One region of the Arhodomonas sp. SL1 genome, then DNA from elsewhere that is predicted to be linked to it. Evidence: predicted binding sites of a transcription regulator. Region 1 holds the regulator's gene; each other region holds the start of a gene.

The links. Region 1 encodes sigma-54, which starts transcription at its own class of promoters, with help from an activator protein. Its sites were predicted from a motif close to TGGCANGNTNCNTGCTT; they were not measured.
Region 2: a site for sigma-54 is predicted at 3,615-3,631, ahead of urtA (urea ABC transporter substrate-binding protein). Genes of this name have one in related genera too.
Region 3: a site for sigma-54 is predicted at 6,611-6,627, ahead of ACQ754_RS00690 (phenol hydroxylase subunit). Genes of this name have one in related genera too.

What each region holds. Positions count from the first base shown of each region.
Region 1 covers NZ_JBPODZ010000006.1:8,413-18,704, forward strand. Annotated here, with positions in the region: gene ACQ754_RS09850 (PTS sugar transporter subunit IIA) at 1-116, opposite strand, end outside; gene rapZ (RNase adapter RapZ) at 113-973, opposite strand; gene ACQ754_RS09860 (HPr kinase/phosphorylase) at 973-1,722, opposite strand; gene ptsN (PTS IIA-like nitrogen regulatory protein PtsN) at 1,719-2,189, opposite strand; gene hpf (ribosome hibernation-promoting factor, HPF/YfiA family) at 2,302-2,631, opposite strand; gene ACQ754_RS09875 (RNA polymerase factor sigma-54) at 2,648-4,150, opposite strand; gene lptB (LPS export ABC transporter ATP-binding protein) at 4,207-4,944, opposite strand; gene lptA (lipopolysaccharide transport periplasmic protein LptA) at 4,941-5,486, opposite strand; gene lptC (LPS export ABC transporter periplasmic protein LptC) at 5,464-6,048, opposite strand; gene ACQ754_RS09895 (KdsC family phosphatase) at 6,041-6,598, opposite strand; gene ACQ754_RS09900 (KpsF/GutQ family sugar-phosphate isomerase) at 6,598-7,593, opposite strand; gene ACQ754_RS09905 (calcium/sodium antiporter) at 7,597-8,559, opposite strand; gene ACQ754_RS09910 (ABC transporter ATP-binding protein) at 8,706-9,521, shown strand; gene mlaE (lipid asymmetry maintenance ABC transporter permease subunit MlaE) at 9,518-10,292, shown strand, end outside.
Region 2 covers NZ_JBPODZ010000005.1:150,928-161,219, forward strand. Annotated here, with positions in the region: gene lysA (diaminopimelate decarboxylase) at 1-1,226, opposite strand, end outside; gene lptM (LPS translocon maturation chaperone LptM) at 1,243-1,383, opposite strand; gene ACQ754_RS09230 (alpha/beta hydrolase) at 1,492-2,163, shown strand; gene ACQ754_RS09235 (DUF5924 family protein) at 2,181-3,374, opposite strand; gene urtA (urea ABC transporter substrate-binding protein) at 3,696-4,985, shown strand; gene urtB (urea ABC transporter permease subunit UrtB) at 5,037-6,629, shown strand; gene urtC (urea ABC transporter permease subunit UrtC) at 6,633-7,757, shown strand; gene urtD (urea ABC transporter ATP-binding protein UrtD) at 7,754-8,581, shown strand; gene urtE (urea ABC transporter ATP-binding subunit UrtE) at 8,693-9,382, shown strand; gene argH (argininosuccinate lyase) at 9,407-10,292, opposite strand, start outside.
Region 3 covers NZ_JBPODZ010000001.1:150,911-161,202, forward strand. Annotated here, with positions in the region: gene ACQ754_RS00665 (ABC transporter permease) at 1-227, opposite strand, end outside; gene ACQ754_RS00670 (ABC transporter permease) at 229-1,206, opposite strand; gene ACQ754_RS00675 (ABC transporter substrate-binding protein) at 1,293-2,912, opposite strand; gene ACQ754_RS00680 (FadR/GntR family transcriptional regulator) at 3,081-3,848, opposite strand; gene ACQ754_RS00685 (sigma 54-interacting transcriptional regulator) at 4,734-6,476, opposite strand; gene ACQ754_RS00690 (phenol hydroxylase subunit) at 6,703-6,933, shown strand; gene ACQ754_RS00695 (aromatic/alkene monooxygenase hydroxylase subunit beta) at 6,984-7,988, shown strand; gene ACQ754_RS00700 (MmoB/DmpM family protein) at 8,153-8,428, shown strand; gene ACQ754_RS00705 (aromatic/alkene/methane monooxygenase hydroxylase/oxygenase subunit alpha) at 8,449-9,990, shown strand; gene ACQ754_RS00710 (phenol hydroxylase subunit P4) at 10,005-10,292, shown strand, end outside.

The sequences.
Region 1 (10,292 bases):
TGGGGCACGTCCAGGTGCCGGGTGTACAGGGGGCAGGTGCCGAGGATGGTGTTGGCGGTGTGCAGCAGCTCCTGGCCGATGCGATTGTGGGTGACGATGAGCAGGCCAACGCTCATGGCAGCTCCCGATGGCGCAGGCTCACGTGCTCACGCTCGGCGCTGAAGCGCGCGTACAGCCGCTCCGCGAGGTAGACCGAGCGATGTTGCCCGCCGGTGCAGCCCACCGTCACCGTGAGATAGCTTCGGTTCTCCTGCTGGAAGCGCGGGATCCAGGCGCTGAGAAAGGCCTCCAGCTGCTCGTAGTACTCGCGGACCTGCGTCTGGGCCTCGAGGTAGTCGCGCACCGCCGGGTCCCGGCCGGTGTAGGCACGCAGCTCAGGGTGCCAGTGGGGGTTGGGCAGGCAGCGGGCATCGAAGACGAAGTCCGCATCCGGCGGCAGCCCGTGCTTGTAGCCGAAGGACTCGAACATCAGCGACAGGGCGAAGGGCTCGCGCACCACCCGCTCGCGTACCAGGTCCCGGAGCTGGTGGACGGTGGTGCGGGTGGTGTCGATGGTCAGGTCCGCGCGCTCGAGGATGGGTTCCAGGAGCTCGCGTTCCCGTCGGATCGCCTCCTCCAGGGAGGCCTCCAGGTGGCTTAGCGGGTGGCGGCGGCGGGTCTCGCTGAAGCGCTTGAGCAGGGTCTCCGGCTCGGCGTCGAGGAACAGGATCTCGCAGTGGATGCCTGAGCGGCGCAGGGCCTCGAGGATGGCGGGAAAACGCGCCAGATCGACGGGACGGTTGCGCGCGTCCACGCCAACGGCATAGCGCTCCTCGGCGCGATTGCCGCCCGCGATGGCGGTGATGTGGCGGCCGAAGGCCTCGAGCAGGTCCACCGGCAGGTTGTCGATACAGTAGAAGCCGGTGTCCTCCAGGGTGCTCAGCGCCACACTCTTGCCCGAGCCGGACAGGCCGCTGATGATGACCAGGCGCATCAGCCGGGCTCCCGGCCGGTGGACAGGCGGGTCTCGCGCAGGCCGGCCTCGATTAGGGTGGCGATCAGCGGCCCGGGGCGCAGGGCGAGCCGCGGTAGCGGGCGGCCCAGTAGACCGGTCCCTTGCCAGCCGCTGTGGCGCTCGTCGGTGCCCGCTTGCGGATCCAGGGTGACCACCAGCGCGATGGGGCTCGCCGTCGCCACCGCGTCCCGGCCGAAGTGCCGATCGACCCGCAGGGGGCCGAGGCCCCGGGGCAGGAGTGTGCCGCCGGCGCGCGGATCGGACGGACGGCCCACCACGGCGCCGCTGCCGCCCTCCAGGGTGACCAGATCGTCGGCGATAAGGGTATGGCCCCGTTCCAGCAGGGCGAGGGCGGTGTGGCTCTTCCCCGCCCCGCTGTCGCCGGCGAGCAGCACGCCTGAACCATCCACCCGCACCAGGGTGCCGGGGATGCCGGTACCGGCGGTGAGCCGTTCCAATGCCCGCTCCAGGCGCCAGGCGACGGTCTCGTCGTCACCGTCGATGCGCAGCCAGGGGGTCGCCGGGTCCGCCGGCGCCGTGGCCGTCGACCCCACCACCCATGCGCTCACGTCGCAGGCGTCGCTGGCGGGGTAGCGGCGCAGCGGGGCGCGCTCGCCGAACCAGCGCTCGGTGGGCACCGGCAGCACGATGGCCTCGTCGCCGCCGTGGGCCTGCGCCGACACGGCCGCGGCGAGGGCGGTGCGCGATACCCGGACCCGTGGCGTCATGCAGGCGCGCCGTCCAGGAGTCGCTGGTTGATCCGCTCGTAGAGGGCCTCGTCCGAACCGCTCGCGCGCAGCTGCTCGCAGAAGGCGCTGTCGCTGAACATCTCCGCGAGGGTGGCGAGGATCCGGAGGTGCTCGTCGGTGGAGTGCTCCGGGACCAGCAGGGCGAACAGCAGATCCACCGGCTGACGGTCGATGGCGTCGAAGTCCACGCCGCTATCCAGGTTGAGCACGGCGGCCACCGGGGCCTCGAGGCCGGCGATCCTTGCATGGGGCAGGGCCACGCCCCGCCCGAGGCCGGTGCTTCCCAGGCGTTCCCGGCCGATCAGGCTCTCGAAGATGCTGCGGCTACCCGGTTTCTCCGGGTCCTGGTCGAGCAGCTCGGCGAGCAGCTCGAGGCTGCGCTTCTTGCTGGTGGCATGCGCCCCGAAGCGTACCCGTTCGGGGGAGAGCAGTGCGGCAATGTTCATGGTGCCCCGACCTGAACTGGCAGTGTCCGAGATCCCGTGTGCGGTACCGCAGGCCGGGGGCCTGGATTCCGCACACGGGCGTTCGACGGGGCCGGCTATGCGCCGGCGCCGTTCATTCCTCTTCCAGCGCCTGACTCACCGGCCCGTCGGTGCGGTGATGGTCGGCGCGTTTCTCTTTGTGTTTGACCACCTGGCGATCGAGTTTATCCGTGAGCGCATCGATCGCCGCGTACATGTCCTCATGGACGGCCTCGGCGAAGATCCGCGCCCCGCTCAGCACCAGCGTGGCCTCCGCCTTGTGGGTGAGCTTCTCCACGGTGAGTATCACGTGCACATCGACCACATTGTCGAAGTGGCGCTCGAGCTTGTCGAACTTGCCCTTTACATAGTCCCGCAGCGAGTCGGTCACTTCGATATGGTGCCCGGTGATGTCGATCTGCATAGTGCCTCCTTGGGTCTCAGGCAAGGCGCTTTCGCTCCGTGGACGAAGCGATGGACATGGCCTCGCGGTATTTCGCCACCGTGCGGCGGGCGACATTGATGCCCTCATCCTGCAGGATGCTGGCGATACGGCTGTCACTGAGCGGACGCCGGGCGTCCTCCCCGGCGATCAGCCGGCGTATGCGGGCGCGGATGGCGGTGGCTGAGCACTCGCCCCCGTCGTTGGTCTGCACGTGGGAGGAGAAGAAGTACTTGAACTCGAAGGTGCCGCGGGGGGTGTGCATGTACTTCTGGTTGGTGATCCGGGAGATGGTGGACTCGTGCATCTCCACCGCCTCGGCCACTTCCCGTAGCACCAGCGGCTGCATGTGCTCCTCACCGTGCTCGAGGAAGTCGTGCTGGTGGTCGACGATGAAGCGCGCCACCCGCACCAGGGTATCGTTGCGCGAGCGCAGGCTCTTGACCAGCCACCGCGCCTCCTGGAGATGCTCGCGCATCAGGCGGTTGTCCGGGCTGCGATCGGCACGCCGCACCAGGGACGCGTACTCGGCGTTGATGCGTACCCGGGGAAGGGCATCGGGGTTGATCTCCACCTGCCAGCGGCCATCCTCCGCGCGAACGAAGACGTCCGGAATGACATAATCGACCTGCTGGCTACCGTAGCGCAGCCCCGGGTGCGGGTCGAGCCCTTGGATGAGCCCTAGCACCGCGGCCAGCGCCTCGTCGCCGAGGCCGGTACGCCGCTTCAGCCGCGCCGTCTGCCGGCTCGCCAGCAGCTCCAGATGCTCGCCCACGACGGCCATGGCCTCGTCCCGCCAAGGGGTCTCGGCCGGCATCTGCTCGAGCTGCAGGAGCAGGCACTCGGCGGGATCCCGGGCCGCGACGCCGGCGGGGTCGAAGCGCTGGACCAGGAGGAGCACGGCCTCGATCTCGCCGCTGGTCACCTGCCAGTCGGCGGGCAGGGCAGTCACCAGCTCGGCGGGGTCGGCGGCGAGGTAACCGTCCTCGCGGATCGCGTCGATGATGGCCTCGGCGATGGCGAGCTCCCGTGGGGGCAGGTCGCTCATGCGGGCCTGCCAGAGCAGGTGATCGCGCAGGCTCTCGGTGCCAGGGGCCGGGCCCGCGGCCTCGCGTTCGTCCTGCTCGGGGTCCCCCCGGCTCCACACGGTGGCACCGTCGTAGATGTCGTCCCAGGCGCTGTCCACCGGCAGATCCTCGCCGAGGCTCCGCGCGTCGGGCTCGTCGTCGGCCCGCGTCTGTCCGGCCTCGTTGGGCTCCGCTGCCTGCGCCTCGTTGTCCCCCTCGCTGTCGTCACGCTCGCCGTACGGGTCATGGAGGGCCTCCTCGGTGGCGGCCTCCTCGCCGTCCTCGGCGGCCTCGAGCATGAGGTTGGATTCCAGCGCCTGCTGGATCTCCGCGCGCAGCTCCAGCGTCGGCAGCTGCAGCAGCCGGATGGCCTGCTGTAGCTGCGGCGTCATGGTCAGTTGCTGGCCGAGACGGAGCTGGAGCGATTGTTTCATTGCCGCGTGTAGTACCCCCCGTTACCCGTCATCATAGTGCAATGCAATACCAGCGGTCACAGGCGGAAATCGGTGCCGAGATAGACCCGCTGTACCTGCTCGTCGGCGAGCACCGACTCCGCCTCGCCCTCGGCGATGACCGCCCCCGCGTTCAGGATATAGGCCCGGTGGACGATGCCCAGCGTTTCGCGGACGTTGTGATCGGTGATCAGTACCCCGATGCCCCGCCCGGCCAGGTGACGGATGATCTCGCGGATGTCGTGCACCGAGATGGGGTCGACGCCGGCGAAGGGCTCGTCGAGCAGCATCACCCGGGGCCGGGCGGCCAGGGCGCGGGCGATTTCCACGCGCCGGCGCTCGCCGCCGGAGAGACTGATCCCGCTCTGCTCGCGGAGGTGTCCGATGCTGAGCTCCTCGAGCAGGGCCTCCAGCTCCGCCGTCCGCCCTTGCCGGTCCAGGTCCCGCCGGAGCTCCAGCACGCCGAGGATGTTATCGGCGACGCTGAGCTTGCGGAACACGGAGGCCTCCTGGGGCAGGTAGCCGAGCCCCAGGCGCGCGCGCCGGTGCATGGGCAGCGCGCCGATCTCGCGGCCATCGAGGAGGATGCGACCCGCATCGGCCCGGATCAGCCCCACGATCATGTAGAAGCAGGTGGTCTTGCCGGCGCCGTTCGGGCCGAGCAGGCCGACGATCTCCCCGGGCCCCACCGACAGAGCGGCGTCGGAGACCACCTGCCGGCCGCGATAGCGCTTGCTCAGGGCGCTGGCCTGGAGCTGACCGGCGGCGTCGCTCATTGGCCCTCGTCTTGCCCTTCGCCGTCGGGGTGCAGGGTGACCTCCACCCGGCGCTCGCTGCTGCTGTCGGCCTCCACACGGTCCGCGGCGATGTCGTAGCGCACGGTCTCGCCCCGGAACTCATCGCGACCGCGTTGCAGGTAGGCGCCGCCGGAGAGGTTGATGCGTTCCGGTGGGCCGGCGTGGTAGATCATCTCCGGTGCCTCGGCGTGGACGGGATCGCCGCCGTCACCGCGCTGGTCGCGGAAGGTGGCCGGGGTGCCCTCCACCTCGATCCGTCCCACGCCGCCGCCGTCGGCGCGGTAGACGCGGAGCTCGTCGCCGGTGATCCGCATCGCCCCCCGGGTGACCTCCACGTTGCCGCGGTAGGTGCTGACGCCGGCCGCGTTGTCCAGCTCACCCTGGTCGGCGCTCAGGTGCAGGGCACCGGCGCTGTCCTGCTCGGCCGCGGTGGCGGAGCCGCTGGCGAGGCCGAGGCCCGCCAGCAGGGCGAGGATCGCCAGCGTGCCACCGAGCGCCTCAGTTCGTCCCGTTCGTGTCATGGTGTCCCCTCACATTCGCCAGCAGTTCGACCCGTTGCTCGTCCAGCCAGGCCCGTGCCCCCCGGCCCTCGAGCCGGCTGTCCGGTGACTCCAGCGTGACCGGCCGCTCCGTCTCTGCATAGTCCCGGGCGGGCTCGAGCCGCAGCACCTCGGTGGACAGGCGCAACGGCCGCGGCGGATCCCGGTGCAGTACCACCGAGCCGGTGAGCTCCAGCAGCCGGGTGCCATCGGGTAGCGGCGTCAGTTCGGCCTGTTCGGCGCGCCCCTGCCAGGCGTGTGCGTCGCCGTCCGCTTCCCGCCGCCAGCGTGGCGACTGCATCTGCCAGCGGTCATCCGCGGGGAAGTAGGCCCCTCGGTCCGCCTCGAGCCGGAATTCCGGCCGCCCCGCGGTGTCGGTGCTGCGGATCTCTACCGCCGTGGCGTAGTAGCGGGCCTGCGGCTCGCGCACTGGCGGTGCCGCGCCCGGCGGCCCCGTCTCCACCCCGCCGAAGGACAACCATACCAGCAGCGCCATGAGCCCGGCCGCCACCAGCGGGAAGGCGATCCGATTGCGCTCAATCATGGCCGTCCATCAGCCCCTGCAGCAGCCCGCCGGCGGCGAGCACCAGCTCGCAGACCTCCCGGACCGCGCCGTTTCCGCCCCTGCGGGCGGTGACCCAGTGGGCCCGGCGCCGTACCCGCGGGTGGGCGTCCGCCACCGCCACCGCCAGGCCACAGCGTGCCATGGCCGCCAGGTCTACCAGGTCGTCACCGACGAAGGCGCAGGCCGCCGGCGGGAGCTCGAGCTCGGTCGCCAGCGCGGTGATCTCCGCGCCCTTGTCGCGTACGCCCTGGCGGAGCTGGCTGATCCCGAGCTCCCGGGCCCGCTCCGCTACGGCCGTGGAGCGTCGGGCGGTCACGATGGCGGTGGCGATGCCCGCCTCGTGTAACAGGGCGAGACCCTTGCCGTCGTGGATATGGAAGCGCTTGAAGGCCTCGCCGTCGCCGGCCATGTAGACGGCGCCGTCGGTGAGCACACCATCCACGTCCAGGGCGAGCAGCCGGATACCGGCGGCCCGCTCGACCACACCGGCCTCCGGGGCGGCGCAGTAGGCGTCGCGGAAGGCGTCCATCAGACCACGCCCGCGCGCAGCAGGTCGTGCATGTTCAGTGCGCCCACCAGCCGCAGCTCCTCGTCGACGACCGGAAGCGCCGAGATCCCGTGGGATTCCATCAGCGCCAGCGCCTCCGCAGCGAGGCGCTCGCGGGTGATGGTGTGGCCCCCGGGGGTCATCACCTCGCGGATGGGGGTGCGGTGGACGTCGACCTCCCGATCCAGGGCGCGGCGCAGGTCGCCGTCGGTGAACACGCCGATGAGCCGTTCGCCGTCATCGACCACGGCGGTCATCCCCAGGCCCTGGTTGGTCATCTCCACCAGCGCGTCCGCCAGCGGGGTCTGCGCCTGCACCCTCGGGGTGCGGGTGCCGGTATGCATGATGTCCTCGATGCGCAGCAGCAGCCGCCGGCCCAGGCGCCCGCCCGGGTGCGAACGGGCGAAGTCCTCCCGGGTGAAGCCGCGGGCGTCCAGCAGCGCCACCGCCAGGGCGTCGCCCATCACCAGGGTGGCGGTGGTGCTCGCCGTGGGCGCGAGGCCCAGCGGGCAGGCCTCCTCGGCGACGCTGACGTCGATGTGGACATCGGCGGTGCGCGCCAGGGTCGATTCCGGCCGCCCGGTGAGCGCGATCAGGGGCACGGACAGGCGCTTGATCAGCGGCAGGATGGTGGTGATCTCGTCGGTCTCCCCCGAGTTGGACAGGGCCAGGACCACATCGCGGGCGGTGATCATGCCCAGGTCGCCGTGGCTCGCCTCACCGGGATGGACGAAGAACGCCGGCGTGCCGGTGCTCGCCAGGGTGGCGGCGATCTTGCCCCCGATGTGGCCCGACTTGCCCATCCCCAGCACCACCACGCGGCCCTCGCAGGCGAGCATGTAGCGGCAGGCGCGGGCGAAGCCGGCGTCCAGCCGGCCGGCCAGGGCCTGTACCGCGGTGGCCTCGACCTCGATGACCGCGAGGCCCAGGCGCCGGAGGTCATCGTCGCGGATTGCGGGGGTGGTGGCTTCATTCATCGCTCATGCCTCACTCATATAGAGTAGCCCCTGAAAGCCCAGGTACGCAGCCAGCAGCAGGGCGCCCTCGAGGCGGTTGATATGGCCGTGGCCGAAACGCGACAGCGCCATGGCGGCGAAAACCACCGTGATCCCCGCCATCACCGGAAAGTCACGGATCAGGGTGAGCCGGTCGATGGCCAGGGGGTTGATGATGCCGGCGAGCCCCATGACCCCGAGCAGGTTGAACATATTGGAGCCGATGACATTGCCGATGGCGATGTCGTACTCCCCCTTGCGCGCGCCCGCGAGGCTCGCCGCGAACTCCGGGAGACTGGTGCCCAGGGCGACGATGGTCAGGCCGATGACCAGGTCGCTGACCCCCATGGCCTCGGCGACGTTCACCGCCGCCCAGACCAGGGCCCGCGAACTGGCGAGTAGCACCACCAGGCCCACCACCAGCCAGAGCAGGCTGCGGCCCAGGGGCAGGTCCGTGGGGATCTCGCTCTCGAACTCCCCCACCAGCACGTCCGCGTCCCCGCCGCGTCCCTGCAGGCCCATCCATATCAGCAGCGCACCCATGCCGGCGACCAGTACGGCGCCCTCCCAGAGGGAGAGCCAGCCGTCGAGGACGAAGACGTAGGCGACCCCCATGATCACCAGCAGCAGCGGGATCTCCCGGCGCAGCAGGCTGGAGCGGACCTGCAGGGGTATCAGCAGCGCGGTGGCGCCGAGGATCAGGCCGATGTTGGTGATGTTGGAGCCGATGGCGTTGCCCACCGCCAGCCCGGGGCTGCCCTCCCAGGCGGCGATGGCGGAGACCAGCATCTCCGGCGCCGAGGTCCCGATCCCCACCACAGTCAGCCCGATGATCAGTGTCGGGATGCCCAGGGCCCGTGCGGTGCCGGAGGCGCCGAGGACGAAGCGGTCGGCGCTCCAGGTCAGGGCGATGAAGCCGACGACGATGGTGGTCAGGTATAGGAGCATCGATGACGTTGCCCGTCCGCACTGAGAGCGCGACATGATACGGAGGGTCCCGCGGCTTCGCCAGGAAACCCGCCGTTGTGGCGGGCGTTTGACTGCCCCCTCGGCGTCGCGGATACTGCGGCGCTTGTCGACCCAGGCAGCGCACCATGACCGAGGACGCCGAGTCCCTGATCGATATCCGGGATCTGCATTTCTTCCGGGGTGATCGACCCATCTTCTCCGGCGTGGACATCCGTGTCCGCCGCGGGGAGGTCACCGCCATCATGGGCCCCAGCGGTACGGGCAAGACCACGCTGCTGCGGCTCATCGGCGGCCAGCTCCGGCCTGACCGCGGGGAGGTGCGAGTGGCCGGGGAGGCGGTGCCGCGACTGTCCCAGCGCCGGCTGTACGCGCTGCGCCGGCGCATGGGCATGCTCTTCCAGGCGGGGGGGCTGTTCACGGACCTCAACTGCTTCGACAACGTGGCCTTCCCGCTGCGCGAGCACACCCGGCTGTCCCGGTCGCTGATCCGGCAGCTGGTGCTGCTGAAGCTGGAGGCGGTGGGTCTGCGCGGCGCGCGGGGGCTCTTCCCCGCCGAGCTCTCCGGCGGCATGGCGCGCCGGGTGGCGCTGGCGCGGGCTATTGCCCTCGACCCGGAGCTGGTGCTCTACGACGAGCCTTTCTCCGGGCAGGATCCCATCTCCATGGGGGTGTTGGTGAAACTGATCCGCGAGCTCAACGACGCCCTGGGGCTGACCAGCGTGGTGGTCTCCCATGACGTCAAGGAGACCGCCGCCATCGCCGACTACATCTACGTGCTCGCCGACGGTGTAGTGGTGGCGGAGGGGACGCCCGAGGCGCTGCGTGCCTCCGATTCCCCCTGGGTGCGCCAGTTCATGGACGCCCGCCCGGACGGGCCGGTGCCGTTTCACTACCCCGGGCCGTCGCTGGCCAGCGATGCCTTCGGCGGGGACCGGTCGTGATCGAGGCCGTCCGCCAGCTCGGCGCCTGGGCACTCGCCCGCCTGGAGCGCTTCGGCCGCGGCAGCCTTTTTATCCTGCGCGTGCTGCTGGGGCTGCCGGCGCTGGTGCCGCGGTTCCGGCTGCTGGTGCATCAGGTCTACTCCGTGGGCGTGCTCTCGCTGGTGATCATCGTGGTCTCGGGCATCTTCGTGGGCATGGTGCTGGCGCTGCAGGGTTACAATACGCTGGTGGATTTCGGCGCCGAGGATTCCCTGGGCACGCTGGTGGCACTCTCCCTGATCCGCGAGTTGGGCCCGGTGGTGACGGCGCTGCTGTTCGCGGGCCGCGCCGGCTCGGCGTTGACCGCCGAGATCGGGCTGATGAAGGCCACCGAGCAGCTCTCCAGCATGGAGATGATGGCCGTGGACCCCCATCGACGGGTGCTGGCGCCGCGCTTCGCCGCGGGGATCATCGCCATGCCGCTGCTCTCGGCGATCTTCACCCTGCTCGGTATCCTGGCCGCCTACGTGGTGGGCACCGAGCTTCTGGGGGTGGATGCCGGTGCCTTCTGGTCGCAGATGCAGGCCAGCGTGTCGCTGAACGAAGACATCGCCAGCGGTGTCATCAAGAGCATCGCCTTCGGGGTGGTGGCCAGCTGGATCGCCGTGTTCGAGGGCTACGATTGTGCGCCCACCTCGGAGGGGGTAAGCCGGGCGACCACCCGGACGGTGGTGAATACCTCCCTGGCGGTGCTCGGTCTCGATTTCATTCTCACCGCCCTCATGTTCGACT
Region 2 (10,292 bases), on a different contig from region 1:
CCGCGCCAGAGCTCGGTGGGCGTCTCTCGCTCTCGCACTACGTGCACCTGATCGCCGTCCACCAGCAGCTCCGGCGGCCGAGGACGACCATTGTAGTTGGAGGCCATGACGAAGCCGTACGCACCTGCCGAGCGCACCGCGAGCACATCCCCCTCGGCCACGCCGAGCTCGCGGCCACTGCCCAGGGTATCCGCGCTCTCGCAGACCGGGCCGACCACCTCGTAGCGCCGCGGCGGTACGTCTTGCCGCGGGCGCACCGGTTCGATGGCCTGCCAGGCGCCGTAGAGGGCGGGGCGCAGCAGGTCATTCATGCCGGCGTCCACCACGGCAAAGTCGTGGCCCTCGTTGTGCTTGAGGTACTCCACGCGGGTGAGCATCACCCCGGCATTGCCGACGATGGCGCGGCCGGGCTCCAGCAGTATCCGCTGGGGCCGTCCCTCCAGGCGCGCCAGCACTGCGGCGGCGTAGTCCGTCAGCGCCGGCGGCTCCTCGTCGCGGTAGCGGATGCCCATGCCGCCGCCGAGGTCGAAGTGCGAAAGGGTGATGCCGGCGGCGGCGAGCTCGTCCACCAGGGTGAGCAGGCGCTCCAGGGCGTCCGCCACCGGCGCCACATCCATGAGCTGCGAGCCGATGTGGAAGCCCGCGCCGGTGAGCCGAATCCCCGCCATGGCCGCGGCCTCGTGATAGAGCCGGCGCGCCTGGCCGATGCCCACGCCGAACTTGTTCTCCTTGAGCCCGGTGGAGATGTAGGGATGGGTACCCGGGTCCACGTCCGGGTTCACGCGCACGGATACCGGTGCCTGCACCCCGTGGACGCGGGCCACCCGGTCGAGGCGCTGCAGCTCGGCCTCGGATTCCACGTTGAATGCCAGTATGCCGGCCTCCAGGGCCCGTGCCATCTCCGCCTCGCTCTTGGCCACGCCGGAGAACACCACCCTGGCGGGATCGCCGCCGGCGGCCAGCACCCGCTCGAGCTCACCGCCGGAGACGATGTCGAAGCCGGAGCCCAGGCGGGCAAGCAGATCGAGCACCGCGAGGTTGCCGTTGGCCTTGACCGCGTAGCAGATCAGGTGGTCGCGCCCGCCGAAGGCCTCGTCGAAGCCGCGCCAGGCGGCCTCGATGGCGGCGCGGGAGTAGACGTAGCTGGGGGTGCCATGCTCGGCGGCGATCGCCGAGAGTGCGACGTCCTCGGCGTACCATTCACCGTCGCGGCGCTGGAAACCCATGGATGCTCCTTAATGGTCAGGCTTCGTCCGCCGGGGTCTCCGCCGCTCCCGACGGTGTCCCCTCGGGCAGGTAGAGATCACCCTTGCGGCCGCAGCCGGTCACGGCCAGGAGGAGGGCCAGGGCAACGGTCGCGACGGCGAGTGTTCGAAACGGCATGGGACCTCCCGTGTGAGCGCGCCAGTATAGCGAGGATCGGCCGCCGTGTTGACCGCGTCCTTGGGCTGCTAAGCTGCCGGCCGGTTGCGACATCGGAGGAGCTATCCCATGAACGACGAATTGCTGGAATCCGTGGAGGTGGGCCCGGCGGAGGGTGCTACCGCGTCGGTGATCTGGCTGCACGGCCTCGGCGCCGACGGCCACGACTTCGAGCCCATCGTCCCGGAGCTCGGGTTACCCGACACGGCCGCGGTACGCTTCGTCTTTCCCCATGCGCCGGTGCAGCCGGTGACCCTCAACGGCGGCATGGCCATGCGTGCATGGTACGACCTCTACGGGCTCGGCGAGTCCATGACCGAGGACGCCCGCGGCATCGCCGCGAGTCAGGCGCGGATCGAGGCGCTGATCCGCCGTGAGCACGAGCGCGGCGTCCCGGCGCGGCGGCTGGTGCTGGCGGGCTTTTCCCAGGGCGGTGCCGCGGCACTGCACACGGGCCTGCGTCATCCCGAGCGGCTGGCCGGGATTATGGGGCTTTCCACCTACCTGCCCCTGCGCGAACGCCTCGGCGAGGCGGATGCCGCCAACGCGGAGACACCGCTGTTCCTCGCCCACGGGACCATGGACCCGGTGCTGCCCTTCGAGCTGGGCCGCACCTCCAAGGAGCATCTCGAGGCGGCCGGCTATGCGGTGGAGTGGCACGAATACCCCATGCAGCACGCCGTCTGCCTGGAGGAGATCCGCGCCGTCGGTGCCTGGTTGCGGCGGGTGCTCGGGCTCTGACCGCCTGCCTCTCCCGCTCAGCCGTCCGTATCCGCCTTCCGTGCCGGTGCGGGCTCCGGCAACAGCTGTCCCAGGCGGAGGCCGGGTACCCCCGGCGGGTTGGTGATCGACCCGTCGGCCACGGTAGCGTCGGCCTCGGTCTCGGCGACGGTGAAGCGCAGCACCCCGATCCGCTGGTCGCTCGCCGTCATCACGTCAATGCGCCATTGTCCCACCGGCTCCTCGGGGAAGTTCTCCTTGTGGGTCCATGCGCGATAGCCCTCGGCGCGGCCGCCGTGGATCACCAGGGGGATGCGGTCAACGAGTTTCCCGTCATGCCGCCATTCGTGAAAGACCTTCTCCCGCAGGCCGCGCGGGGCGTGGATGGATGTATAGGCATATAGCCCGTTGCCGGTCAGCGCCTCCGCGGTCAGCGGCATGTTGCCCCGGGGGGCGCGCTGCTGCTCATCGAACTCCGGGGACAGCGCGCTGCCGGAGATCCACAGGCTCGCTGGCGGGACCCAGACCCGCCCGCTCCATCCGGCGAGGGCGAGGGCCGGGAGCAGCGTCAGCACCGCGAGACCGTGGCGCCCGGTCACGGGGCGCAACAGGTGCAGCACGCTGGGCAGGCTGAACACGATCATCGCCGCCAGGGCCAGCAGCAGGCTCTCGCCGGTGGTCAGCTTCAGCATCACTGGGAGCGCGACCAGCACCACTAGGAAGACACACTGGGCATGGAAGGCGAAGTAGAGCCACCGGGAGCGCTCGGCGAGCCGGTAGTACACCGGATCGAGGATCGAGAGCAGGGCCATAGCAATAATGAGCAAGGTGAACAGGGCCTGACCGCTGCTCCAGACCGTGGTGGCGAGCAGGAACGGGAGGGCGAAGAATAGGGTTTCCTGGTGGACCATTTGGGTGACGAAGGTGGTCACGGCCCGCGGCATGGCGGGATAGCCGCGGCGGGCAAGCCCGCGGCCTATCACCCCCTCGAACAGCAGTAGCAGCCAGCTCAGTAGCATACCCAGGGCGAGCGCGCCGCCGAGCCACTGCTGGCGCTCCACCAGGAAGAAGCTCGCCAGGCCGAGGAGCAGGGCTGTGGGTGGCCATAGCCCGCTCCAGGGACGGGCCCGTGCCACCCACCGCTCCACCAGATCCTGCACCGCCCGCAGGCGTGGGGCATCGCGGGTGGTGGTGGGCTCCTGGTGGTCCGGCGAGGTGAGGCCGTTGTTCATGGGCGAACCCTACCAGCACGGGGCCCCGAGGACAGTCTGTCGCCAAACGGCGACCGGCCGCGATCTGCCGGGGGGGATCCGCGCCGTCGGTGCCTGGTTGCGGCGGGTGCTTGCCCTTTGAATCCGCGCACCGCAATGGTGCCCCATGGTGTTGCGCACTGCACCATAGGGCATCAACCCGTTCCTTTCCGTTGCTGCCAGGGGATGGTAACCGTCTGACTAGCATGAGGTGTATCGAGTTGGCATGATCCCTGAAACCCTTCCGTGGTGGGCACCGCAGGTGGCGGTGCCGCTCATCCCAGCGACCGAGGAAGGGGAATCATGCGCCAATCCATCCGCCAGTATCTCGCCGGGGCCGTCGCCGCCGCCGCTGTGACCAGCGCCGGCCCCGTCCACGCCGCCGAACCCATCAAGGTGGGGGTGCTTCACTCGCTCTCCGGCACCATGGCCATCAGCGAGTCCACCCTCAAGGACACCATGCTCATGCTCATCGAGCAGCAGAACGCCGAGGGCGGCGTGCTCGGCCGCGAGCTTGAGCCCGTGGTGGTCGACCCGGCCTCCGACTGGCCGCTGTTCGCCGAAAAGGCCCGCGAGCTCATCACCCAAGAAGAGGTGGACGTGATCTTCGGATCCTGGACCTCGGTGTCGCGGAAATCGGTGCTGCCGGTGGTCGAGGAGCTCGAGGTGCCGCTGTTCTACCCGGTCCAGTACGAGGGGGAGGAGTCCTCCAAGTACGTCTTCTACACGGGGGCGGCGCCCAACCAGCAGGCCATCCCGGCGGTGGATTACCTGCGCAACATGCTCGGGATCGAGCGCTTCGTGCTCGAGGGCACGGACTACGTCTACCCGCGCACCACCAATAAGATCCTGGAGCGCTATCTCATGGATCGGGGTGTGGCCGAGGAGGACATCCTGGTCAACTACACGCCCTTCGGCTTCTCCGACTGGCAGAGCGAGGTCGCCCGGATCAAGGAGTTCGGCTCCCAGGGCAAGCCCACCGCGGTGGTCTCCACCATCAACGGTGACGCCAACGTGCCCTTCTACAAGGAGCTCGCCAACCAGGGTGTCTCCGCCGCCGATATCCCGGTAATCGCCTTCTCGGTGGGCGAGCAGGAGCTCTCGGGCATCGACACCGCGCCCCTGGTCGGGCACATGTCTGCCTGGAACTACTTCCAGAGTGTGGAAACGCCGGAGAACGAGGCCTTCATCGAGGCCTGGCACGAATACATCGGTGACGAGTCGCGGGTCACCAATGACCCTATGGAGGCCCATTACATCGGCTTCAACATGTGGGTGCAGGCGGTGGAGAAGGCCGGCACGCCCGATCCCGAGGCAGTGGTGGATGCCATGATCGGCGTGACCGCCCCCAACCTGACCGGCGGCGTCTCGGCGATGATGCCCAATCACCACATCAGCAAGCCGGTGCTCATCGGCGAGGTGCAGGACGACGGCCAGTTCGCCGTGGTCTGGGAGACCCCGGGGATGGTGCCGGGCGACGCCTGGTCGGATTTCCTGCCCGATAGCGCCGAGATCATCGCCGACTGGCGCGAGCCGCTGGCCTGCGGCAACTACAACGTCGCCAGCGGCGAGTGCTCGGGCCAGGACTACTGAGCCGCCAAGGGGGCGGCGTCCGCCGCCCCCTATTATGGATGCGGAGAGCCGATGATGATGCCACGAGCGCGGGGCTACCGCTGGCTACTGGTGCTACTCCTTGCCGTCTCTTTGCCGGCCGCCAGTGCCGATCTCGGCGAGCTGCTCGGCGAGCTCGATACCCGGAATTTCCGCACCAAGGCGGAGGTGGCTGAACGTATCGCCGATTCGGGCCATTCCCGGGCACTGCCGGTGCTCCAGGCACTCGGCGAGGGCACGCTGTATTTCCACCGCCCGGAGGATCGCGCGGTAATCCGCCACGGTGAGGGGCAGGTGGCGGATGCGGTGACCGGCGAGCCGGTGATGGTCACCGGGGAGCTGGACAAGGTGGTGGTCAATATCCTGATGCGCCGCCAGATCGCCAAGGCCACCGCGCGCCTGAGCCTGGCGGCGGAGGTCCCTGAGGTACGCCTGGAGGCGGTACGGGACCTCTTCGGCGAGCTCGATCAGGCCACCGAGGCGGTGGTGCGCGAGCGCCTGCCCGCCGAGGAGGATCCCCAGGTGCGCGCTGCCTTGCAGACGGCGCTGGCGCTGGCCGATCTGGAGTCGGGGGATACCGCGGAGCGGCTCACGGCAGTGGAGCGGCTGCGCGGCCAGCTCTTTGACAGTGCCCGCAACGCCCTGCGCGAGGCGAGCGCCGACGAATCCCTGGCGCCGGCGGTGCGCGAGGCCGCCGGCCGCGCCTACGAGGCCACGGTAACCCGGGTGCGTATCTACGGCCTGCTCGAGCAGATGTTCTACGGCTTGTCCCTGGGTTCGGTGTTGTTACTCGCCGCCGTCGGCCTGGCCATCACCTTCGGGGTCATGGGCGTGATCAACATGGCGCACGGCGAGCTGATCATGCTCGGCGCCTATACCACCTACGTCATGCAGCAGGTCCTGCCGGGACAGGTGGGTATCGCATTGGTGCTGTCGCTACCAGCGGCGTTCCTCGTGGCCGGCGCCTTCGGCATCGCCATCGAGCGCGGGGTGATCCGCCACCTCTATGGCCGGCCCTTGGAGACGCTGCTGGCCACCTTCGGCATCAGTCTAATCCTCCAGCAGCTGGTGCGTACGGTGTTCTCGCCGCTGAACCGCTCGGTGAGCGCCCCGGAGTGGCTGAGTGGCTCCATCGTCATCAATCCGGTGTTCTCGCTGACGATCAACCGGCTGGTGATCATCACCTTCGCCCTGGCGGTGTTCGTGACGCTGGTGCTGGTGCTCAAGCGCACCACCCTGGGGCTGAAGGTCCGGGCGGTGACCCAGAACCGGGGCATGGCCCGGGCCGTCGGCGTACGCAGTGACTGGGTGGATGCGCTGACGTTCGGCCTCGGCGCCGGGGTGGCCGGTATCGCCGGGGTGGCGCTGTCCCAGCTCACCAACGTGGGTCCGAACATGGGCCAGGCCTACATCATCGATTCGTTCCTGGTGGTGGTATTCGGCGGCGCCGGAAATCTGCTCGGCACCTTGGTGGGCGCGTTCAGCCTGGGCGTGCTCAACAAGTTCCTGGAGCCGGTCACCGGCGCGGTGCTCGCCAAGATCCTGGTGCTGGTATTCATCATCCTGTTCATTCAGAAGCGGCCGAAGGGGCTGTTCCCCCAGCGCGGCCGCGCAGCGGAGGCGTAATCCATGGCCATGGCCAATGCCCGGCGCGTGCTGCTCGGTGCCCTGCCGGTGCGCTCCAGCAGTGATGTCCCTGGCCGGGTGCTCATCGCACTCCTGCTTGCCGCCGCCGTGGCGGTACCCGCGGCGAGTCTGCTGGCCACGGAAGGGTCGGCGCTGCATATCTCCAGCTATACGGTGACCCTGCTGGGGAAATATCTCTGCTATGCCTTGCTGGCGCTGTCCATCGATCTGATCTGGGGGTACTGCGGAATCCTCAGCCTGGGCCACGGGGCCTTCTTCGCCCTCGGCGGCTATGCCATGGGCATGTATCTAATGCGCCAGATCGGCACCCGCGGCGTCTATGGCGACCCGGTGCTGCCGGATTTCATGGTCTTCCTCAACTGGGAGTCCCTGCCGTGGTACTGGCACGGGCTCGATCACTTCCCGCTGGCGGTCATGGCCATGTTCGCGGCCCCCGGGATCGTCGCCTTCCTGTTCGGCTGGTTGGCCTTCCGTTCCCGCGTGACCGGGGTGTATCTATCGATCATGAGCCAGGCCCTGACCTATGCGCTGATGCTGGCGTTCTTCCGCAACGAGATGGGGTTCGGCGGCAACAACGGGCTCACCGACTTCAAGGAGATCCTCGGCTTCGACATCCAGGCGGACGGGACCCGGGCGGCGCTATTCGCCGCCTCGGCCCTGGCCCTCGCTGGCGGCTACGCGCTGTGCCGGTTCATCGTCGCCAGCAAGCTAGGCCGCGTGGTCACCGCCGTGCGTGACAGCGAGGCCCGGGTACGCACGGTGGGCTACCGGGTGGATCACTACAAGGTGTGGCTGTTCACCGCCTCCGCCATGCTCGCCGGCGTCGCCGGGGCGCTGTACGTGCCGCAGGTGGGCATCATCAATCCCGGCGAGTTCGCCCCGCTGAAGTCCATCGAGGCCGTGGTCTGGGTGGCCGTGGGCGGGCGTGGGACCCTCATCGGGGCGGTGGTCGGTGCCCTGGCGGTGAATTACGGCAAGACCGTGTTCACCGGGCTCTGGCCGGATGGCTGGCTGTTCGTCCTCGGTGGCTTGTTCGTGCTGGTGACGGTGTGGTTGCCCGGCGGGCTCGTGGGTCTGTTCCGTCGGCGTGCCCAGGAGGCGACATGACGATGCTCGCGGAGGTCCTGCAGCGGGACCGGGTCTTCGACTTCACGCTGCCGCCGCCGGATTTCTCCGCGGCACCGGATACGCGGCACGGCCCCATACTCTACCTGGAGGATGTGACCGTGTCCTTCGACGGCTTTCGGGCCCTGGACCAGCTGAGTCTCTACATCGACGACGGCGAGCTGCGCTGCATCATCGGCCCCAATGGCGCGGGCAAGACCACGATGATGGATGTAATCACGGGGCGTACCCGTCCGGATAGCGGCAGTGCCTGGTTCGGCAGCCGTATCGATCTTCTCCGGCTGTCCGAGACCGAGATCGCCCGCGGCGGGATCGGCCGCAAGTTCCAGACGCCAACGGTGTTCCCCCACCACAGCGTGGCCGAGAATCTGGAGCTCGCCATGGCGGCCGACAAACGCGTGTGGCCGACGCTGTTCGCGCGCATGGACAGCGCCGACCGCGACCGGCTCGCCGAGGTGCTCGCGCTGATCGGTCTGGCATCGCTGGAGCGCCAGGCCGCCGGTGAGCTCTCCCACGGCCAGAAACAATGGCTCGAGATCGGCATGCTGCTGATGCAGAACCCGCGGGTGCTGCTGGTGGACGAGCCGGTGGCCGGGATGAGCCAGCAGGAGATGGAGCAGACCGGGGTGCTGTTGCAGCGTCTCGCGGGCCACCATTCGGTGATCGTCGTCGAGCACGATATGGCCTTTGTCCGCTCCATCGCCCGGCGGGTGACGGTGCTTCACCAGGGCAGCATGCTTGCGGAGGGGAGCATGGACGAGGTTCAGAACGACCCGCGGGTGGTCGAGGTGTACCTCGGTGAGTAGCGGCCGTCCGTGGACGCAGACGGTCCGGTACCGGCTCCCCGCGCGAGCCCAACCAGCGATGTGGAGTCGGCCGCCCGTTATCAACCCGTCACGGGAGGAACGTATAGCCCTATGCTCACAGTGAAGGGCCTCAACCAATACTACGGTCAGAGCCATATCCTGTGGGATGTGGACTTGGAGGTGCCTGCCTGCTCGTGTACCTGCTTGATGGGGCGCAACGGGGTGGGCAAGACCACGGTGCTGAAGACCCTTATGGGGCTGGTGCCTGCCGCCTCCGGCACCATCACCCTGGAGGGTGCGTCCATCGACCGGCAGCCTACCGAGGCACGGGCCCGGGCCGGAATCGGCTATGCGCCCCAGGGTCGGGAGATCTTCCCGCAGCTCACGGTGGAGGAGAATCTGCGCATCGCCCGGGCCGCGCTCGGGCGCCGGGATATCCCCGAGCGTGTCCACGAGCTGTTTCCGGTGCTCCATGAAATGCGCCACCGCCGTGGCGGGGATCTCTCCGGCGGCCAGCAGCAGCAGTTGGCGATCGGGCGTGCGCTGTGCCTGGAGCCGCGGCTGCTGGTGCTCGACGAGCCCACCGAGGGCATCCAGCCCAACGTCGTCCGGGAGATCGGCGACGTCATCCGGCGCCTCAACCGCGAGGAAGGGCTCACCGTGTTACTGGTCGAGCAGAAACTGCCCTTCATCCGCCGAGTGGCGGACCGCTTCGTGATCCTCGATCGCGGCCGGCGCGTGGCCGCGGGGGCCATGGACGAGCTCGACGACACGCTGGTCAGCGAGTATTTGACCGTGTGACCCACCGCCCGGCGGTCTGTGGCTTCACCCCTCGCGAAGGCGTTCCCGCGCGGCGGCTACTTGGGCGCGGACCTGGGCGGGGGCGGTGCCGCCGGTGTGGTCCCGGGCCGCCACGGAGCCCTCCAGGGTGAGCACGTCGAAGACATCGTCACCGATGGCGGGGGAGAAGTGGCGCAGCTCGTCGAGCTCCATCTCCGCGAGGTCGCGGCCGCGCTCGACGCCGTAGCGCACCGCCCGGCCGACGATCTCGTGGGCGTCGCGGAAGGGCACGCCGTTGCGCACCAGGTAGTCGGCGAGATCGGTGGCGGTGGCGAAGCCGCGGCGGGCGGCCTCCCGGGTATTCTCCCGCTTGACCGTGAGGTTGGGCACCATGTCCGCGAAGGCGCGGAGGCTGGCGACCACCGTGTCCGCGGCGTCGAATAGCGGTTCCTTGTCTTCCTGGTTGTCGCGGTTGTAGGCCAGCGGCTGGCCCTTCATCAGCGTGAGCATGGTCTGCAGGGCACCGTGGACGCGGGCGGTCTTGCCGCGCACGAGCTCCGCGACGTCCGGGTTCTTTTTCTGCGGCATGATGGAGCTGCCGGTGCAGTAGCGGTCCGGCAGGTCGATGAAGTCGAACATCGGCGAGGACCAGAGCACCAGCTCCTCGGCCATGCGGGAGAGGTGGGTCATGATGGTCGCGCTCGCGGACAGGAACTCGATGGCGAAGTCCCGGTCGGAGACTGCGTCCAGGGAGTTACGGCTGGGGGCGTCGAAGCCGAGCTCGGCACAGGTCATGTCCCGGTCCACCGGGAAGGTGGTCCCGGCCAGGGCGGCCGAGCCCAGGGGCATCACATTGGCGCGCTCGCGGCAGTCGGCGAGGCGGCCCTCGTCGCGCACCAGCATCTCGTACCAGGCGAGCATGTGGTGGCCG
Region 3 (10,292 bases), on a different contig from region 1:
CGGGCGCCGTGGACGACGCCGGCGGCGATGTCCCGGCCGAGGGTGTCGGTGCCCATCAGCGTGTCGCCGGTCAGCGGCGGGGCGAAGGGGCGTGCGACCATGTCCCAGGGGCTGTGGGGGTAGATGAGGTCGGCGAACAGCGCCAGCAGCACCACCCCGATGAGTATCACCAGGCCGATGATCGCGCCGCGGTTGCGGGCGAAGGCCTTCCAGAAGTCCCGGCTCATCTCAGGCCACCTCGATGCGCGGGTCGATGAGTGTGTAGATCAGGTCGGTGATGATGTTGAAGATCAGCACCATGACCGATGTGACGACGAAGATCCCGAGCAGGATCTGGTAGTCGCGCTGCAGCAGCGCGTCGAAGGCCAGCCGCCCGATGCCCGGCCAGGCGAACACCGTCTCCACCAGGATGGAGCCGCCGATGAGATGGCCCGCCTGGATGCCGGCGAAGGTGATCACCGGGAGGATGGCGTTGCGCAGGATATGCAGCATCACGATCCGCCCCTCCTTGAGGCCCTTGGCGCGGGCGGTCTTGACGTAGTCCATGTCCCGCACCTCGAGGATGGAGGAGCGGGTGAGGCGGGCGTAGACCGCCATATAGAACAGCGCCAGCGTCACCACCGGCATCACCAGGTGGGCGGCGACGTCGAGGACGTGGCCCATTCCCGTGAGCCCGGCGCCGACGCTCTCGTAGCCAAAGGCGGGCAGCCAGCCGAGCTGCACGCTGAACAGCAGGATCATCATCAGACCCACCCAGAACAGCGGCGTGGCGTAGGCGAGCAGGGCGAGGGTGGTGACGGCGGTGTCCGTCCATCGCCCGACGTTCATCGCGGCGACGGTCCCGAGGAAGATCCCCAGCGCCAGGGCCAGCACGTAGGCGATGCCGGTGAGCAACAGCGTCGCCGGCAGGCGGTCGAGGACCAGGTCCCGCACCGGTTGATCCTGGCGGTAGGAGTAGCCGAGATCGCCCTGGGCCACTTGCGTGACGTAGGTGAACAGCTGCTTGTACAGGGGCTCGTCGAGGCCGAAACGGTCACGCAGTTGCTCCACGTACTGCTCGTCGGCGGCGCCGGCCTCGCCGGCCATGATAACGGCCGGGTCGCCGGGTGCGGCACGGACCAGGGCGAAGTTGATAATGACGATGGCGAGCAGGATGAAGACCGCCTTGAAGAGACGGTGCCCGACGAAGGCCGCCACTTTGTTCATTGCGAAGAATCCCCGGTGGCTGTCGTGGACGCGCCGGAAGGCGCACGCGGGGCCATGGCCCCGCATGCGTCAGCCCCGGTGCGCGGTTACGGGTTTTCCACCCAGACGTCGGCGAAGTTCTCGGTGGTGCCGATGGCGGTAGTGATGGCGTTGTGTACCCGCTCATTGATGAGGTTCGGGAACTCCATCTCCAGCAGCCAGACGATGGGCACGTCCTCCACCAGGATCCGCTGGACCTCGCTGTACATCTCCTGGCGCTTGTCGGTGTCGTTCTCCACCGCGGCCTGCTCGAAGAGCTCGTCGACGCGCTCGTTCTCGTAGCCCATGGTGTTGGTGAACAGCACGCCCTTGCGGATGTTGCTGGAGATATAGGTGCGCGCCACGCCCAGGGCCGGATGGCCGTACTGGTAGACGTAGTCGTTGGTCATCTCGTAGTTCCAGTTGGAGAGACGATCCGCCCAGCCGCCGGCGTCGGTGCTGCGCAGCGTGACCTCGACGCCCACCTGCTCCATGGCCTGCTTGATGTACTCGGCGAGCCGGCTCCAGACCTCGCCGTAGGGCATGACCATGAACTCCACCTCGGCACGGACGCCGTCGTCGTCCGGAGTGAGGCCCATCTCGTCGAGGAGCTCGCGGGCCTTCGCCGGGTCATGGGGGTATTCCTTGACGTCGGGCTCATAGTGGGTGGTCACCGAGGCTACCGGACCCGTGGCCACGCGGCCGAGTCCGAACCAGATGTTGTCGCGGATGAATTCGCGGTCCAGGGCGTACATGATCGCCTGGCGGAAGCGCTTGTCGCCCAGCGGCTCTTCGCGGTGGTTGATCTCGATCCAGCTCAGCGGCGCGACGAACTCGTAGCCCCGGGTGTCCAGGCGCAGATGGGACAGCGCCTCCAGGCGTTGCACGTCGAACGGTTCCACGTCGCCGTACTGGCTCACATCCGCGTCGCCGGTCTCCAGGGCCAGCGCCCGGGAGGCGGCGTCGGGGATGATGCGGAAGTAGATCTCATCGAGATACGGCTTGCCTTCGAGGTAGTAGTCGTCGTTGCGGGCCAGGCGGATGTGGCTGCCCTTGTCCCACTCGTCGAACTGGAACGGCCCCGTGCCGATGGGGGTGTCATTCATCTCGTTGTTGCGGAAATCACCGCCTTCGTAGATGTGCTTCGGCATGATCGGGGCGCTGGAGACCTCGAAGGCCAGGATGAACGCCGGGAACGGCTGCTTGAGGGTGAAGACCACGGTGTGGTCGTCCGGGGCGCTCACCTCTTCGACATGGGAGAAGTTCGAGCGCGCCCGCGGGTGCACCTCCGGGAGCATCTCGGTGACGCTGAAGACCACGTCCTCCGAGGTGAAGGGCTCGCCATCGTGCCAGGTCACGCCCTCGTGGAGGTGGAAGGTGTAGGTGAGGCCGTCCTCGGAGACCTCCCAGTCCTCGGCCAGCCCCGGCATGGGGTTGAGGTCGAAGTCGTAGCGGAGCAGACCCTCGTAGATCTTGCCGCCCACGGTCTGGATCGGGGTCTGCTGGTTGAGCGCCAGGATGAGGATGGCGGGCTCGGGGTTGAGGATGACGTTCAGCGTGCCGCCGCGCTGGATCTCCTGATCCTCGGCGGCGGCGACGGTCGGGGCCGTGAACACGGCGCCCGCCACGGGGACGGCGAGGGCTGCGGCGGCCAGGGCCGCCGAGGCCATTTTGCGGATCGATCTCATGATCTTTCACCTCCTGATGGGTCGATGGTGCCGGCATTGCCGGCGCTGTCCCGGGCCTTGTTGTGATATCGGCGCTTTGCCACGGGTGGCCCGGGGTTGCCCCGCCACCGCGGGGGATGGGTTCCCCGTGTCGGCGGTGCGAGTGCCTGGGGCTCGACGGTCATGGTTTCATTCCTCGTCGAAGCCGAGCAGAAAGGATTGGGTCACCTCCGCCTCCAGGGCGGTGGTGTGGTGTTCGGAATTGCACATGTGCTCGTGCATCAGCCGCCGCACCGCCGACTCGTCCTCGGCGCGGAAGGCCTCGAGCAGGCGGCGGTGATAGTAGCGGTTGTCCTCGCCGAACTGGATGCGGCCGGGGCGATAGGTCTTCTTCAGGTCCACCAGGTCCCGGAGCAGGTCATTGATGAAGTGCACCATGAACTGAAGCAGTGGGTTGGGGCAGACGTCGGCGAGGAGGTTGTGGAAGTTCAGCTCGGCGATGCGCAGCTCCCGCTGGCCGTCGCGCTCGTAGCCGATGTGGTCGCAGAGCTCGATGCTGGCCTCGAGCTCGCGGAAGTGGGCCTCGGTGAGCCGGCCCACCGCGGCGGCGGCCACCTCCACCTCGACGAGCTTGCGCAGCTCATAGATCTGATGCCCGTCGAGCTTCTGGAAGTGCAGGTAATTGCGCAGGGCCCGGGCCGCCTGGTTGGCCCCGGGCTCGGCGACGTAGGCGCCGCCCGTGGGGCCGGTACGCATCGTCACCAGCCCCTCGACCTCCAGGGCCTTCAGCGCCTCGCGCACCGTGCCCTTGGCGCAGCCGTAGAGCTCGATGAGCTCGCGCTCCTTGGGGAGGCGGTCCCCCGGCTTCAGCCCCTGGACCACGATCCAGCGCTTGATGTCCTCGACGATGTGGTCGGAGAGCTTGCGCCGGAACGGGCTGCGTTTGAGCTCGTGCATGGCATCCTTATCGGTCTATTTATACGTATAAATAGCACGGATTCGCGGGATGTCTAGGTTTGCTGTCCCGGAAGGGCCGCCCGATTCCGGCACCGTCACGTCCCCGGTGGTCTCCGACGGCGCCTGTAGGAGCCGGCCTTGCCGGCGAATGGCCGCTTCGCGCGCGAGGCGCGCTCCTACGGGGTGTTGTAGGAGCCGGCCTTGCCGGCGAATGGCCGCGTATGGCGGGTTACGGCCTTGCCGGCGGCCCTTCGCGCGCGTGGCGCGCTCCTACACCGGGGGCCACCCGCTGCTGTAGGAGCCGGCCGTGCCGGCGAATGTTCGCGCCCGTGGCGGATTGCGGCCTTGCGGCCTCCATCCGCCCTACCTCCGGTGTCGGGCGCCGGGTGCCGGGTGCCGGGTGCCGGGTGATGTAGGGCGCATGCAGCGGAGCGGAATGCGCCGGGGCCCTTCGCGCACGAGGCGTGCGCCTACGCGGTGTGGGTACTGGCCTTGCCGGCGGCCCTTCGCGCGCGCGGTGCGCTCCTACGCCGGGGGGTCTCCCGCTGCGGTAGGAGCCGGCCGTGCCGGCGAACGTTCGCGCCCGTGGCGGATTACGGCCTTGCGGCCTCCATCCGCCCTACGTCCGGTGTCGGGTGCCGGGGGATGTAGGGCGCATGGAGCGGAGTGGAATGCGCCGGGGCCGTTCGCGCGCGGGGCGCGCTCCTACGCCGGGGGGTCTCCCGCTGCGGTAGGAGCCGGCCTTGCCGGCGGCCGTTCGCGCGCGCGGCGCGCTCCTACACCGGGGGGTCTCCCGCTGCGGTAGGAGCCGGCCTTGCCGGCGAATGTTTGCGCGTACGGCGGATTACGGCCTGGCGGCCTCCATCCGCCCTACCTCGACTGTTTCTAGCCGGGGATGCCGTGCTTTTTCATGCGGTAGGCGAGCTGGGGGCGGGTCATGCCCAGTGCGCGGGCGGCGCGGCTGAGGTTGCCATCGGCGCGCTGGACGGCGAGCTCGATGAGGCGAGGCTCGAGCTCGTCCAAAGAGGCCTTGCGGTCGAGGAGCAGGCCGGCGAGATGATCGACGTCCGCCGCTGCCTCCGTCTCGCCGGTGTCCCGGCCGGGCGCCGTCGCCGTGGTGGCGGTGTCCCCGGGGGCCGGCCCCCCGGCCCGCTCGTCCGGCCGCGGTTCGGGTTCCGGGGCGGGGGCGATGTTCATCCGCGGGAACAGGTCCTTGACGTCGATGCAGGCGTGGTTGTTGGCGATGATTACCCCGCGCTCGATCATGTTCTCGAGCTCGCGGATGTTGCCGGGCCACTCGTAGGCCTTGAGCGCCTCCATGGCGCGCTCGGTGATCCCGTTTATGCGCTTGCCGTGGCGGGCGTTGTACTTGTCGAGGAAGCGCTCGACGAGCAGGGGGATGTCCTCGCGGCGCTCGCGCAGCGGCGGGATGATGACGGGGTAGATGTTGAGCCGATAGTAGAGATCGGCACGGAAGCGCCCGTCGCGCACCGCCTGCTCGAGATCCGTGTTGGTGGCGGCGACCAACCGCACGTCCACTTGGCGGCTGCGGGTGTCGCCGATGCGCTCGAACTCGCCCTCCTGGAGTACCCGCAGGAGCTTGGCTTGGGCGGGCTGGGAGAGCTCGCCGACCTCATCGAGGAACAGGGTTCCGCCGTCGGCGCGCTCGAAGCGGCCGGGGCGGGAGTGCTCGGCGCCGGTGAACGCCCCCTTCTCCACGCCGAAGAGCTCGGACTCCACCAGCTCCTCGGGCATGGCGGCGCAGTTCACCGCCACGAACGCCTGATCGGCGCGCGGGCTCAGCTGGTGGAGGCTGCGCGCGAACATCTCCTTGCCGACCCCGGTCTCGCCGAGGAGCAGCACGGTCACGGCGCTGTCGGCGGCCTTGCGGATGATTTCGCCGGTTTCACGGAATGCCGGTGACACGCCCACCATGTCGCCGAGGGTGGTCTCCTCATCGATGGAGTAGTGCAGGTGCTCCACCTGGTCCTGCAGGGCCACCAGCTGCTCGGCGACGTTTTCCGGTTCGAAGTACTGCAGCTCCTCGGTGATCTCCTCGCCCCAGTCCTCCACCGGCTTGCCGATGATGCGGCAGTTGGCGTCGCCCTTACCCCGGCAGTCCACCTCCCGGAAGATCACCGATTTCCCCATGACCGCGGTGGTGTAGCCGGTGGCATAGCCGAGCTGCATCCAGCAGACGGCGTCGTGATAGGGGCCGAAGGTCTCCAGGTGCACGGCGGCCTCGAAGGAGTCCTCCCAGAGGAACTCCCCGGAGTAGCGCCCACCGGCCACATCGATGTCGAAGCGGATGGGGGTGACGTGGGCGATGCCCTCCAGGGAATGGAGCTGGGGGCCGAGGTTCATGAGGTCCTCGTCGCTGGCCCCGGGCAGCAGCTCGCGGGCCATCTCGGCATCGCGCCGGCCGGAGGCGTAGCCCATGCGGGTGAGCACGCCGCGGGTGCGGTCGAGCCCCAGCGTGTCGACCAGCTCCCGGCGCAACGCCCCCAAGGCGCCGGTGTGGAGCAGCACCATGCGCTCGCCTTCCAGATTGATGTGCCCGGAGCGGAAGCAGAGGTTGAACTGCGCCGCGAGCTCCGGCAGCCGGTCGAAGGTGATCCCCGATGTCATGGCCTCTCCTCCGTGCCGCGGTTGAGCAAATCATCAAATACCGCGGCCGGGTTCATTATATCGTTATTTTGCGGATTATCGAGATTTTGTGCTGCACCTGCAGCAAATTGCCGCAGATCAATGACATAGATAATTGGCACAGTCCCTGCATTGTACTGGGTGGAAGCGGGCCGTGGGTCCGCTGCCACGAGTCGACCCATCATCAGCGGCGAACGCGGACAAGGCAATGGGACAGAGGCAGACACACGACTGCTACGTGAATGTGACCAACCGGCGCGCCGACGGGTTCGTGGAGTTCGACTTCTCCTTCGGTGACGCGGATCTCTATATCGAGATGATCCTGCCGGAGCGGGCCTTCGAGGAGTTCTGCGCCCATAACAACGCGGCGCGAGTTTCGCCGGAGCAGGCGGCCCGCTGGGAGGCGGAACGGGAGAAGTGGCGCGAGGGCGGACTCTAGCGCCCCAGGCGAATCGGTTAGTGAACAGGGTTAGTGAATAGGAGGAGAGCATGGCGATCGAGATCAAGACGGCATCCATCGAACCCATCCGGCACACGTTTTCCAACGTGGCCCGGCGCCAGGGGGCGGACAAGCCCGCCTCACGTTACCTGGAGGCGATGTACGACCTCCAGCCCACGGTGAACTTCCACTACAAGCCCCTGTGGGATCCCGATCACGAGATCTACGACGCGGGCCGCACCGCCATCGACATGGAGGACTGGTACGTCTTCCGTGATCCGCGGCAGTTCTACTACGGCACCTGGACGATCGCCCGCTCCAAGCAGCAGGAGGTGGCCGAGCGTAACTACGCCTTCGTCGAGAAGAAGAACCTCCTGGACTTGGTCAGTGCGCAGACCAAGGAGCGCGCCGAGGCGGTGTTCGTGCCGCTGCGCCACGCGGAGTACGCGGCCAATCTCAACAACATGTACATCTGCGCCTACGGCTATGGCACCGCCATCACCCAGGCGGCGAGCTTCAATGCCGTGGATCGGCTGGGCATCGCCCAGTACCTCTCCCGCATCGGGCTGATGCTCGATGGCAATACCTGCGAGTCCCTGGACCGGGGCAAGCAGGCTTGGCTGGAGGGCGAGACCTGGCAGCCGCTGCGCCGGCTCACCGAGGACCTGATGGTCGTCAGGGACTGGTTCGAGCTGTTCGTGGCGCAGAACTTCGCCCTGGACGGCCTGGCCTTCCCGCTGGTCTACGAGCGCATCGACGGCGAGCTGCAGAAGGACGCGGGCTCGACGATCTCCATGCTCAACGAGTTCATGAACGAGTGGTACGGCGAGACCACCCGCTGGGTGGACGCGGTGCTCAAGACCGCGGCCGCCGAGTCCGACGCCAACAAGGCGCAGCTCGAGCAGTGGGCCCGGCACTGGCGGGACCGCGCCAGCGAGGCCCTGCAGCCGGTGGCCGCTGAGGTCTTCGGCGACCGCGCCGATGAGGTGATCGGGGAGCTCCGCGGCGAGCTCGCCACCCGGGCCAAGAAGAAGGCCGGACTGGATATCGAGTGAACCGCAATCGAACCCCGGTGCGGGGCGGCGGAGGCGGCGGTCGCGACCGTCTGCGGCCATGGATGGCCGCAGTCGAGCCTACAGGGAAGTATTCACGGCGTGTCGCGTCCGCCGGCTCCGGCGGCCTGTACCCCGGGATAAAGAGCACTGCAGTAGGAGGAGCAATGGCGAACAACAACGTCTTCATCGCGCTTCAGAACAACGAGGAGGCGCGACCCATCATCGAGGCCATCGAGCAGGACAATGCCGAGGCCCGTGTCGAGTACGCCCCGGCCATGGTCAAGATCGATGCGCCCGGGCGGATCGCGGTCCGCCGCGAGACCGTCGAGGAGCTGATCGGCCGCGACTGGGACCCCCAGGAGCTGCACGTCAACCTGATCTCGCTGTCCGGCAACATCGATGAGAGCGACGACGAGTTCGTCATCCATCGCGGCGACTGAATACGAGGAGGAGTCAAACAATGGCAGCCAAGCGACTGAGCCTGCGCGAGAAGTACCAGAAGTTCACCCGGGACCTGGCCTGGGAGCCGAGCTATCAGCAGAAGTCGGATATCTTCCCTCAGACCGAGTTCGAGGGCATCCACATCCACGACTGGGACAAGTGGGAGGATCCCTTCCGCCTGACCGTGGACGCGTACTGGAAGTACCAGGCGGAGAAGGAGCGCAAGCTCTACTCCATCATCGACGCGTTCTCCCAGAACAACGGCCAGCTCAATGTCACCGACGCCCGCTACGTCAATGCGCTGAAGCTGTTCATCCAGGGCGTCTCGCCGCTGGAGTACGCCGCGCACCGGGGCTTCGCCATGGCCGGGCGGCAGTTCGGCGGCGTTGGCCCGCAGGTGGCCTGCCAGATGCAGTCCATCGACGAGCTGCGCCACGTCCAGACCCAGATCCATACCATCAGCCAGTACAACAAGTACTTCAACGGCTTCCACGACTGGAACCACATGCACCAGCGGGTCTGGTACCTGTCGGTGCCCAAGTCGTTCTTCGACGACGCCATGTCGGCGGGGCCGTTCGAGTTCGTCACGGCGATCTCGTTCTCCTTCGAGTACGTGCTCACCAACCTGCTGTTCATGCCGTTCATGTCCGGCGCCGCCTACAACGGGGACATGGCCACGGTGACCTTCGGGTTCTCCGCCCAGTCCGACGAGTCCCGGCACATGACCCTGGGGCTCGAGGTGATCAAGTTCATGCTCGAGCAGGACGAGCGCAACGTGCCCATCGTCCAGAAGTGGATCGACAAGTGGTTCTGGCGAGGCTACCGCCTGCTCTCGTTGGTTTCCATGATGATGGACTACATGCTGCCCAAGCGGGTCATGTCCTGGAAGGAGGCCTGGGAGATGTACTTCGAGGAGAACGGCGGTGCGCTGTTCGAGGACCTCTCCCGCTACGGCATCCGCATGCCCAAGTACTGGGAGGTCTCGGTCAAGGAGAAGGAGCACCTTTCCCATCAGTTGTGGGCGACATTCCACAATTTTGGCCATGCGGCCGCGTTCCATACCTGGATCCCGGAAGAGTCCGAGATGCAGTGGCTCTCGGAGAAGTACCCGGACACCTTCGACAAGTACTACCGGCCGCGCTTCGAGTTTTGGCGGCAACACACGAAGGAGAAGGGGCGCTGGTACAACCCCACGCTGCCCATGCTCTGCCAGACCTGCCAGATCCCAATGCTCTTCACGGAGCCGGACGACCCCACCCAGATCTGCTACCGCAGCTCCCAGTACAACGGCGAGCAGTACCACTTCTGCTCGGATGGCTGTAAGGACATCTTCGACGACGAGCCGGAGAAGTACGTGCAGGCCTGGCTGCCGGTGCACCAGATCTACCAGGGCAACTGCGGCGGCGCGTCCATCCCCGAGGTCCTGGAGTACTACCACCTGGTCGACGGCCAGGACAACAAGGAATACCTGGAGTCCAACGACCGCGCCAACTGGCTGCGCTGGAAGGGCATGGCCGACACCGAGGCGGACCGCGAGGTCCAGGCCGTGGTCAACGAGTAGGGGAGGGGAGAGCAATGCCCGTGCAAGCGATGTACGACTACCGCGCCACGCCGGCGGACCGGCAGGAGAATTTCCACGGGAACCAGCTCGTGTATATCGGCTGGGACCAGCACCTGATGTTCTGCTCGCCGGTGTGCCTGCCGCTGCCGCCGGACATGCCCTTTCGGGATCTGGTCCGCGACGTCCTGCCGGGGGCGTATGCGACCCATCCGGACTGGGCGCACATCGACTGGGATGCCGTCGAGTGGAACGTCGACGGCGAGCCCTTCGTCCCGGACATGGACGCGGGGCTCGCCGACCAG